One region of the Aeromonas salmonicida genome, then DNA from elsewhere that is predicted to be linked to it. Evidence: predicted binding sites of a transcription regulator. Region 1 holds the regulator's gene; the other holds the start of a gene.
The links. The regulator LexA, encoded in region 1, represses DNA repair genes until DNA is damaged. The targets are predictions, from matches to a motif close to ANCTGTNTNNNNANACAGNT.
Positions count from the first base shown of each region.

Region 2: a site for LexA is predicted at 2,714-2,733, ahead of recN (DNA repair protein RecN). Genes of this name have one in related genera too.

Region 1 covers NZ_CP110645.1:114,109-119,967, reverse strand. Annotated here, with positions in the region: gene ONZ54_RS00580 (ATP-binding protein) at 1-257, shown strand, start outside; gene trmL (tRNA (uridine(34)/cytosine(34)/5-carboxymethylaminomethyluridine(34)-2'-O)-methyltransferase TrmL) at 339-803, shown strand; gene ONZ54_RS00570 (MATE family efflux transporter) at 785-2,170, opposite strand; gene ONZ54_RS00565 (SCO family protein) at 2,193-2,819, opposite strand; gene ONZ54_RS00560 (hypothetical protein) at 3,029-3,316, opposite strand; gene lexA (transcriptional repressor LexA) at 3,769-4,392, opposite strand; gene plsB (glycerol-3-phosphate 1-O-acyltransferase PlsB) at 4,597-5,859, shown strand, end outside.
Region 2 covers NZ_CP110645.1:3,415,304-3,421,162, forward strand. Annotated here, with positions in the region: gene dnaK (molecular chaperone DnaK) at 1-644, opposite strand, end outside; gene grpE (nucleotide exchange factor GrpE) at 942-1,517, opposite strand; gene nadK (NAD(+) kinase) at 1,784-2,668, shown strand; gene recN (DNA repair protein RecN) at 2,781-4,445, shown strand; gene ONZ54_RS15935 (DHHA2 domain-containing protein) at 4,935-5,828, shown strand.

The sequences.
Region 1 (5,859 bases):
AACTGGATTGGTATCGGGAAGGAAGGGAGTGGGTCATCACCATCCGTGATGACGGCCCGGGTGTGCCGGTGGCGCAACAGGAGCAGCTGTTTCTGCCCTTCTTTCGGGTGGATGATGCCCGCAACGCCAAGACCGGCGGCACCGGGCTGGGGCTGGCCATCGCCTCGGAGGCAATCCAGCGCCATGGCGGCACCATTCGCGCCAGTTGCAATCAGCCCACCGGGCTGACTATCACCATACGTCTGCCTATTGGCTGAGCCATCTCTTTTCATCCAGGCGGGCGCTGGGTATGCTGGCGCCCTTTTCCGCCCCATCTCGGCCCGCATCAGGATCCCGCCATGCTCGATATCGTGCTCTACCAACCGGAAATCCCGCCCAACACAGGCAACATCATCCGCCTCTGCGCCAACACAGGCTACCGGCTGCATCTGATAGAACCGCTGGGGTTCGAGTGGGATGACAAGCGGGTGAAGCGGGCCGGGCTCGATTATCACGAGTTTGCCGAGGTGAAACGCTGGCCGAGCTATGAGGCATTTCTGGCTGCCGTTGCTCCCGAGCGGGTATTTGCCTGCACCACCAAGGGCAGTACCGCCCATTCTGCAGCGCAGTTCGCGCCCGGTGATGCCCTGCTGTTCGGCCCGGAGAGCCGAGGTCTGCCACTGGAGATCATAGAGAGCCTGCCGTTCGAACAGCGGCTGCGCATCCCCATGTTGCCCCAGAGCCGCAGCATGAATCTCTCCAATGCGGTGGCGGTATTCGTATACGAGAGCTGGCGCCAGCTAGGTTATGAGGGTTCGCTCTGAACCTGGCTCACCCCATGGGGTGAATGCAACAGGCGGCCATCACGTTCCAGTTGCCAGCACAGATACCCCAGCGTCAGACCTCGGCCCGCCATCAGGGCGCCCATGGCGGCCCACAAGGCGGCAACGCCCCAGCCCTGACAGAGCCACCAGACCGGGAAGAAGCCGCAAAACGCCGCTACCAGCATGCTGTTACGCATCTCCCTGGCACGGGTAGCGCCAATGAAGACCCCATCCAGCAGGAAGCACCAGACCGCCAGTAACGGCATCAGGATCAGCCAGGGCAACTGGCGGTTTGCCTCGGCGATCACCGCCGGTATGTCGGTAATATGTGCGATGAGCTGGCTGCCGCCCGCCGCAAACAGCAGGCTGAAACCAATCGCTATGATCAGCGCCCAGCCAAGGTTCAAGACAATGGCTTCGCGCAGCGCCTGCCGATCCCGCCGGCCGATGGCGCGGCCCACCATGGCCTCCACCGCATAGGCAAAGCCATCCATCCCGTAGGAGATGAGCATCAGAAAGTTGAGCAGCACCGCATTGGCGGCCACTGCCACATCCCCCAAACGCGCGCCCTGCAAGGTCATGAAGGCAAAGCAGAGCTGCAGGCAGAGGGAGCGGATGAAGATATCCCGATTCAGGCTGAGCAATCTCAACAGCGCGGGCCACTGACGCCAGCGTTGCCAGGCCCCCTGCCACACCTCGGGCGAGAGGCGGCGCAGATGGCGGCTCACCAGCCAGAGCCCGACCCCCAGGGCGCTGTAATCTGCCAGCAGAGAGGCGGCGGCCACGCCTTTCACCTGCCAGCCCAGCCCCAGTACGAACCAGGTATCCAGCGCCATGTTGATCAGGTTGGTGAAGATCAGCAACAGCATGGGGCTGCGGGCATCCTGCATGCCCAGCAACCAGCCCATGATCACCAGATTGCAGAGCGCCGCAGGCGCACTCCAGATCCGTACCGACACATACTCGCTGGCATAAATCTGCACCTCGGCTGACCCGCCACTGAGTGCAATTAGCCCGGGCAGCAGGGGCAGCAGCAAGAGCAAGAGCAGCACGCCCAGCCCGACGGCGAGACCGAGCGCCCGCGCCAGGGTGTCGAGCTGGCCATCTGGACTACCGGCGCCATGAGCCTGGGCGGTCAGCCCTGTGGTGGACATGCGCAAGAAGCCGAGCAGCCAGAAGATGAGATTGATGAGGGTAGCCCCGACCGAGACGCCTCCCAAAAACCAGGCCTGACCGAGCTGGCCTATCACCCAGGTATCCACCAGCCCCAGCAATGGGGTAGTGATATTGGAGAGCACCATGGGCAATGCCAGGGCAAACACGGCCCCATGGCGCCGCCTGTCTGTCAACCAGGACGGGATCAGCATGAGAGCAGCCACTCATCCGGCATCATTCGCCCTCCAGTCGCACGATTTTGGCGAAATCGGAGACCAGGGTTTCCATGACCACGTGGGGTACTCGCCCCTCGCTCATCTGGGGGCGGAACACGGCTTCCAGCTTGCCTTCCGGATTGATCAGCACTATGGAGGCGGAGTGGTCGATCAGGTAATCCTTCTCTCCCTGTTCGGCAATGGAGTAGATGAGGCCCAGGTTTCGCACAAACGGGAACAACTTCTCGTGGGGGCCGGTTGCCGCCTTGAACTCGGGATGGAAGAAAGCGGTATAGGTCTTGAGGCGAGTGATGTCATCGCGCTGCGGATCCGCCGAAATGAACACCACCTGGCTGTCCGGTGCAATCTTCTTCAGCGCCGGATAGACGGAGCGCAGATCCGCCAGCGTGGTCGGGCAGATATCCGGGCAGAAGGTATAGCCGACAAACAGAAAGGTCCAGTGCCCCACCAGACTGGCTGGAACGAAGGGCTGCCCCTCCTCGTCGGTAAAGGCAAACGGATTGATGTCCCGCCCCGCCGGATAATAGTCGGCCTGCTCGGGCAGGGAGGGCCGGCTCCAGTGGAATGCAGCCATCATGCCCCCGACCAGCAGCAGGAACAGCAAGGGATAACGCGGTTTAACCATAACAACAGACCTTTTCACTGCGACATGCCCGCAGAGTGGGCACGAATGGATGGCCCATTGTAACCCAGCCCATCGCGCTCCGGGTTATCCCTTGCACCGGATGCCGCTTGGGTCAAAAGAGGCTCCCATCACCACTGGTCAGCCGGGCTGGGCCATAAAACAACAGCCCCACCATCAAGGTGGGGCTGTGAGACAAGGGCCAGGAAACATCAGGGTTGTTGTCTGCGGCGCTCATGGGCGCGCTTTGTCAGGGCACGCAGCGGTATGACGGGAGCCGTCCAGGGAAGATCCGTTTGTCCCGTGTCGCTATGACGGTGAAACAGCCGCACCAGGCGGACTATCTTGTCTTTGGGGCAGCCAAGCCAGACAGTCCAGCAGGCCCCCTTGTGATGTACCCAGAGAGCATAGAAACGGGTCATCCGGTTACCCTTGATGAAACGGGTGATGGAAGAAGCGGGCGATGCCAGACCCGGATCCCATGGCGAGCTTGAAGCCATACCTGTCCTCCTTGACCAACAGGTCACGCCGGTCGGCATCGACAGCCCCCTTGGGTGGCCAGATCGATGACTGCCGCGTGTCGACTGCGCAGGTGTGCCTTTATCCTCCAGACGGCAGATGCCGCCGGTGCAATGCTGGCCACCCTCCCTTCTATCCCGCGAACGCCTCCATCAACTGGGCTGGTAGCGCCGTTGCTGTCCGGCGCGCCGCATGAGGCTGTTGTTATGCATCCCTGCTGACCTTGGTTCCTGCCACCTGCCAAGTGGGAGAGGATCGTCTTGTCGAGCATTCGGGGCAGATCAAGCAAGTGACTGCCTTAGCCAAGGATATATCTGAAATGAGGCGGATGCGGACGGGCGCGACAGACAAAAATCACGGGTATCAGGATCTGATTGAAATCATGGGGAAAGGGGTACAGAAGCGAGACGGCCTCCCGAGGGAGGCCGCGCTGTTACATCCAGTCGGCGTTGCGGATTACGCCGACGGCCAGTCCCTCTATGGTGAGTTGCTGGCAGGAGAGATCAACGGCGATGGGTTCAAGCTCTTCATTTTCAGGCAGCAGCCACACCTGGCTGCCCTTGCGCTGGAAGCGCTTGACGGTGACGTCTTCGTCGAGACGTGCTACCACCACCTGGCCGTTGCGCACTTCCTGGGTTTTGTGGACAGCCAGCAGATCGCCATCCAGGATGCCGATGTTCTTCATGCTCATGCCTTGCACCCGCAGCAGGAAATCTGCCCGCGGATGGAACAGGGCAGGATCCACCTGATAGTGGCTCTCGATATGCTCCTGAGCCAGTATGGGTTCACCGGCCGCGACCTTGCCGATCAGAGGCAGGCCGGTCTCTTCCAGCACAGCTTCCTCTTCAATCAGCAGGCGGATGCCACGAGAGGTCCCCGGCATGATCTCGATGACCCCTTTTTTGGCCAGGGCCTTCAGATGTTCTTCGGCCGCATTGGCCGACTTGAAACCAAGCTTCTGGGCAATCTCGGCACGAGTCGGCGGCATGCCGGTCTCGCTCATATTCACCTTGATCAGTTCCAGCACTTCGGCCTGGCGTGGGGTAAGGGGTTTCATAACATTGGCACCTGTTTTTTTATACAGCACACTGGCAGTATATACAGTGCAGTGGCCAAGGCAAGGCGCGGCTGACATTTGTCGCGGCCAACCCCTTATTTGCCATGGTTTTACGGCTGTGCAGCCGACTCATCGTACCTCTCGGCGACAAGCCGCCGGTGATTTGTTATGCTCACGCCGCATTTTTTTGGAGAGCAGACGCACATGTCCCTTGGACAGAAGATTTCCAGAGCCATCTTGCAATGGCCGGTCAGTGGCTTGGTCAATCACAAGAGCCTGCCGGAAAATCCCATCACAGAGCTCAAGCTGGATCCGGCCAGACCCATAGTCTATGCCCTGAAAACCAGCTCGATCACCGATCTGATGACGCTGCAACAGTGCTGCGAGGATCTCGGCCTGCCCGGCCCCTTCACCCCGTTGGAGCTGAACGGCCAGTTGCTGCCGCGCTACGTCTGTCTGGACCGTCCGCCTCCCCTGTTTGGCAAGCGCAGCAAGCCGCTGCCTTTCTTGCAGGAATTCCACCAGCTGCTGGATTTGCACAAGCAGGATCCGGCACTGGATATCCAGGTAGTGCCTGTCACCCTGTTCTGGGGCCGCGCCCCCGGCCGGGAAGGGGAAGAGGCCTCCGGCTGGAACATCATCAGCAGCCTGGCACCGAACCGCCTCAAAAAGGCACTGATCGTGATCCTCAAGGGCCGCGAGAACCTGGTGCGCTTCTCCCCGCCGCTCTCCCTGCGTCAGATGGCCGACAAGCACGGCACCGACGAGGCTATCGCCCACAAACTGGCGCGGGTGGCCCGCACCCACTTCAGCCGCCAGCAGCTGGCGGCCACCGGCCCCAAGCTGCCGAACCGCAACCTGCTGTTCAGGCAGTTGCTGGATTCCAGCGTCATCCAGCAGGCCATAGAAGAGGAGGCCCAGCGCGAGGGCATCAGCCTGGAGAAAGCGCAAAAGCGCGCCCACGGTTACATGGACGAGATCGCTTCCGATTTCTCCTACCGGCTGATCCGCCTCAGTGAAAGCTTCCTCGGCTGGCTGTGGAACAAGCTCTATCGCGGCCTCTCGGTCAACGGCGCCGAGAAGGTACGCCAGCTGGCGCAAGAAGGGCACGAGATCGTCTATATGCCCTGCCATCGCAGCCACATGGACTACCTGCTGCTCTCCTACGTCATCTACCACCAGGGGATGGTGCCGCCCCACATAGCGGCGGGCATCAACCTCAACTTCTGGCCGGCGGGCCCCATCTTCCGTCATGGCGGCGCCTTCTTCATCCGCCGCACCTTCAAGGGCAACCCGCTCTACAGCACTGTATTTCGCGAATACCTCAACCTGCTGTTTGCCAAGGGCTATTCGGTGGAGTTCTTTACCGAGGGTGGGCGCTCCCGCACCGGTCGTCTGCTGCCACCCAAAACCGGCATGCTGGCAATGACACTGCAGGCCATGATGCGCGGGCTGGACAGACCCGTG
Region 2 (5,859 bases), 1.6 Mb from region 1:
GTGGTTTCCCCTTCGACTTCGTCGATCTCGATGATAGAGATATCGAAAGTACCGCCACCCAGGTCATACACGGCAACCTTGCGCTCACCCTTGACCTTGTTCACGCCGTAGGCAAATGCCGCTGCGGTCGGTTCGTTGATGATGCGTTTTACATCCAGACCGGCGATGCGACCGGCATCCTTGGTAGCCTGACGCTGGGCGTCGTTGAAGTAGGCCGGCACTGTGATAACGGCTTCGGTCACCGGCTCACCCAGATAATCTTCGGCGGTCTTCTTCATCTTCTTCAGCACTTCGGCAGAGATCTGCGGCGGTGCCATTTTCTTGCCCTTCACTTCCACCCAGGCATCACCGTTGTCAGCCTTGGCGATGGCGTACGGCATGATCTTCAGGTCACGCTGCACTTCTTCATCTTCGAAACGGCGACCTATCAGACGCTTGATGGCGAACAGTGTGTTCTTCGGGTTGGTGATGGCCTGACGCTTGGCCGGCTGACCAACCAGGATCTCGCCATCATCGGCATAGGCAATGATGGACGGAGTAGTACGATCGCCTTCTGCGTTCTCGATCACGCGAGCAGTGTCGCCATCCAGAATAGCGACGCAGGAGTTGGTAGTACCCAGGTCAATACCGATGATTTTACCCATTTGACGAATCTCCAAATACTTTGAATAAACTGGCGAGGAACTCGCCTTAATGCGTTAACGGCTAGGTGGGGGCTGCCAGTGTGGCTTTCAAGCTCCCGGCATCAAATTTTTTGTGCCGCCGTGGCCTTGGAACCTATATGGGGTCTCAAGTTGACGCTTCAAGCCCTGCCCTCAAAAAACCGCACATTCTTGCCTTGTTTACGGAAGAATGCTTGCCAAATGACGCCAAAAATAAGCAGTTGGCGCCGCAACCAATAAAAAGCCCGCCGAGCGGCGGGCTCAGCACAGCGATGGCAATCAGGCTGGCGCCTTGGAGACCATCACCATGGCCGGACGGATCACCCGACCGTTGAGCTCGTAGCCCTTCTGCATCACAGCGATGACAGTGTTCGGTGCCAGCTCGCCATTTTCGATCATGCTCATCGCCTGATGGGCATTGGGATCAAACGGCTGATTGAGCGGATCAAGCGGATTCAGACCAAACTTGGCCACGCCGCTTTGCATCGATTTCAGGGTCAGCTCGACCCCTTCGATCATCGGCTTGAGCTCTTCGCTCTCCTTGTCGGCCAGCTCGATGGCGCGCTCCAGGTTGTCCAGTACCGGCAACAGTTCGGCGGCGAATTTCTCCAGCGCAAACTTGTGGGCCTTCTCCACATCCTGGGCGGCTCGGCGACGCAGGTTTTCCATTTCGGCGACGGCACGAATGGCACGCTCACGCTCTTCATTGGACGCCAGCTGGGCGGCTTCCAGTTGGGCCTCCAGCTCGGCAATGCGGGCCTGCTCGGCTGTCACTTCACTGTCTACATCGGTCGGCTCGACTGGCTGGGCTTCCACTTGCTCCATCGTTTCAACCTTTTGTTCTTCGTGGTTCATGACATCTCCAATTTCAGGGTTGCTTATGAGGGTCTGCTGACGTTCGGGTGCGAGACAAGTCGGCAACAGACCCTGTAATGGCGCTATTATGGGGACGCAGCCTCGGCTTTCAAGGGGAAAAAGGCGCTATCGTCGCCAATGAGCCGCACCGACAGGCAAATTGCCACTTTTCCCGGTGCGATGAGCGAGCAGAGCGCTGGCAGCAGACAAATCCCCCACAAAGCGGGGTATACTCCCCCCAATACTCATCCCAAACCCGACAGACTATGGATTCTCCGTTCAAAACCATTGCCCTGATTGGCAAACCCCACCACGAAGGGGCCAACCAGACCCTGACCGGCTTGCATCAGTATCTCACTACCCGTGGTTTCAAGGTGCTGGTCGAAAGCCGGGTCGCCCACACCCTCGGCATCATGGATGAAAACGTGATGGATCTGGTCCAGCTTGGTGAGCAGGCGGACTTGGCCATCGTCGTCGGCGGGGACGGCAACATGCTGGGGGCGGCCCGGGTGCTGTCACGGTTCGATGTGGCGGTGATCGGGGTCAACCGGGGCAATCTCGGCTTTTTGACTGACCTGTCGCCGCAGGATTACCTGCTGCCGCTGGAACAGGTGCTTTCCGGCCACTACAAGAGTGAACACCGCTTCTTGCTGGAAGCTGCCGTCTATCGTCACGGGGAGCGCAAATCGAGCAACCTGGCGGTGAACGAAGCCGTGCTGCACCCGGGCAAGATAGCTCACATGATCGAGTTCGAGGTCTATATCGATGGCAGCTTTATGTATAGCCAGCGCTCGGACGGCATCATAGTCGCCACCCCGACCGGCTCCACCGCCTATTCGCTATCGGCGGGCGGCGCCATCCTCACTCCCAAGCTCAACGCCATCACGCTGGTGCCCATGTTCCCGCACACCCTGAGCAGCCGCCCCATAGTGCTGGATGCGGACAGCGAGGTGCGGCTGCTGGTCTCACCGGACAATCAGGATGACGCCATGCAGGTGAGCTGCGACGGTCAGGTGACACTGGCGGTACACCCGGGGGACGAGATCCTCATCAAAAAGAGCAAGCACAAGCTGCACCTGGTGCATCCGCTCGATTACAGCTACTTCCATGTGCTTCGCAACAAGCTCGGCTGGGGCAGCAAGCTGTTTTAAGGCGCTTTTCAATGCTCTTGTCCATCCTGTTGCGGGCCGACTCTTTACTGTATGTAAAACCAGTATATACTGGATGCATACACAGTAATGTTGGCCCATACAGGATGAGACCATGCTGACCCAGCTGACCGTCAACAACTTCGCCATCGTCAAGTTTCTCGAACTCGATCTGCAACCCGGCATGACCTGCATCACGGGTGAGACGGGTGCCGGTAAATCCATCGCCATAGACGCACTCGGCCTCTGTCTGGGTGAGCGGGCAGAGGCCAGCATGGTGCGCCCCGATAGCGACAAGACAGAGGTCAGCGCCCGTTTCCTGCTGGACGGCAACCCCGCCGCCCGCGCCTGGCTCGCCGCCAACGAGCTGGAAAACGAAGGTGAATGCATAGTGCGGCGGGTGCTCTCTGCCGAAGGACGATCGCGCAGCTACATCAACGGCGTGCCCGTCCCCCTGACCCAGCTTAAAAATCTCGGTCAACTGCTGGTCAACGTCCACGGCCAGCACGCCCACCAGCTCCTGCTCAAACCCGACTACCAGCTCAGCTTGCTGGATGGCTATGCCGGCCATCACCTGCTGCTGGAAGAAGTGCGCCAGCACTATCAGCTCTGGCGTCAGCTGCAAAACGAGCTCAATCGCCTCAAGGCCGAACAGCAACAGCGGGAAGCCCGCCGCCAGCTCATCGAATATCAGGTGCAGGAGCTGGACGAATTTGCCTTGCAACCGGGGGAATTCGAGACCATTGAAGAGGAGCATCAGCGGCTCGCCAACGGCACCGAACTGATGCAGGAGTGCGGCGCCTGTCTCGATCTGCTCTATGACAACGAAGAGACCACCATCGCCGGCCTGTTGCAGGTCGCCGTCGACAAAGCCGAGAGTCTGGTGGGCATGGACAGCCGCCTCAGCCCTGTGCTGGAGATGCTTAACGAGGCGATGATAGGTGTGCAGGAGAGCCACAGCGAGCTGCGCAGCTATCTGGATCGGCTTGAGCTGGACCCGGAGCGCTTCACCGAGCTGGAGGCGCGCCTCTCCAAAGCCATCAATCTGGCCCGCAAACACCATGTCAAACCGGCCGAGCTGGCCTTGCACCATCAGGATCTTACCAGTGATCTCGCCCGCCTCAACTCGGACGAAGAGCGCCTGGAAGGCATGGAAGATGAACTGGCCGAAGCCCGCCTTGCCTTCGTACAGGCCGCAGAGGCACTGAGCCAGAGCCGTCAGCGTTACGCCGAGGAGCTCGGCACCAAGGTGACCGCCAGCATGCACGAGCTGGCAATGCCGGACGGCCGCTTCGCCATCGAGGTGCGACCGGATGCCCAGAGCAGCCTGTCGCCGCTCGGCATTGATCGGGTGGAATTTATGGTCACCACCAACCCGGGGCAACCAATCCAGCCGCTGGGCAAGGTGGCCTCGGGCGGTGAACTGTCGCGGATCAGCCTCGCCATCGTCGTGATCAGTGCCCGCAAGGTTTCGACCCCGACCCTGATTTTCGATGAGGTGGACGTGGGGATCAGCGGCCCCACCGCCGCCGTGGTGGGGCGTTTGCTGCGCCAGCTCGGTGAATCCACTCAGGTCATGGTGGTCACTCACCTGCCCCAGGTAGCAGGCAAGGGCCACCAGCACATGGTGGTGAGCAAGCACACAGACGGCAAGACAACGGAAACCCAGATGCAGGCACTGGATCAGGGCGCTCGCCTCAAGGAGCTGGCTCGTCTGCTGGGCGGTGACCATATCACCGACAATACCCTGGCCAACGCCCGCGAACTGCTTGCCTCCTGAGAAGGGACGCCCAACACGGCCAGTAACAGGGTAGCCTCACACCTGCGAGTGTGAGGCTACCCTTCTTTATATGGCTATCTGACGTTGAGATCGCCCGATCCTCTCTATTTTCTCCCCCACAAACCAGCCGCTTGGTTAGCCGACATCCAGGGGACTCTCTGGCCAGGATCGAGTGTGGGAGCCAGACCAGAGTATGAGAGCTAAACCTGGCTCAACCTCATAGCGCCGCACAGCAACAAGACTCGGCTCCGAGTGCCGGGTCTGGCTCTGTAACAAGGTGCTCGGGCAAGCCGACGCAACCAGCTAGGTGACGGTGTGACCATCAAGGACGGTGCGACTCATCCTGGTTGCCATGGCCAGCACCGACGCATAGAGTGAGACCAGGTCGGGAGCAAAAACCCGTGCGCCTTTACCTGTTTTATCTGCCCCCTTGTCCGGCCAGCGTCCTTGCGCGGTCGACCAGGAGCCTCCAACTTCAGGAATGCCTTCATGCTCCACGTGTTTGGTCACAAGAACCCCGATAGCGACAGCATCTGCACCGCTCTGGTCACCGCCGACTGGCTCAATGGCCAGGGCAGACCGGCCCAGGCCTATGCACTGGGTGATCCCATCGCCGAGACCCGCTTCATTCTGGAAACCGCCGGGGTCGATGCCCCGCCCCTGCTGCAGGGGAGCGTGGCCAACAAATCTGTGTTTCTGGTCGATTTCAGCGAGCTGGAGCAGGGGCCCGAGGGGCTGGCCGAGGCCGACGTGCAGGGGCTGATCGATCACCACAGGATAGGCACACTCATCACCCGAGGCCCGCTCGATGCCTGGATCCGGGCCGTAGGGTGCAGCGCCACCGTGCTGCTGGAGCTGATGGGCTATGACACCCTCTCCCGCACCCAGGCTCGCCTGCTGCTGGGGGCCATCATCAGCGACACCTTCAGCCTCACCTCGCCGACCACCACGGCCCGTGATCGCGCCGCCGTCAATGCACTGCTGCCACTGGCCGAGCTGGCGCTGGAACCCTTCGCCCAGACCCTGCTGGAGCGGCGTACCCAGCTCGGTGACGCCCCTATGACAGAACTGCTCGTCGCCGATGAGAAGGCGTACCAGATCGCCGGTTACAAACTCTATGTCAGCCAGATCTGCGTGATGGATCCGGCGCAGATCCACACCCGCCAGGCCGAGTTGGTGCAGGCCATGCAAGACCGGCTGGAGCAAGATGAGCTGGATGCCTATGTGCTGATGCTGACCGATCTGGCCAAGGGCGGCAGCCTGCTCTACTTCGCCAGTAACGGCATACTGCCCGAGCAGCCGACCCATCTGGCTGGCGCCGTCAGCCGCAAGAAAGAGGGGCTGCCCTGGCTGACCCAGTATCTCTCCTCAGACCCGGCTTGAGTTCAGATGAGAGGGAGCCAGTCAAAACCGG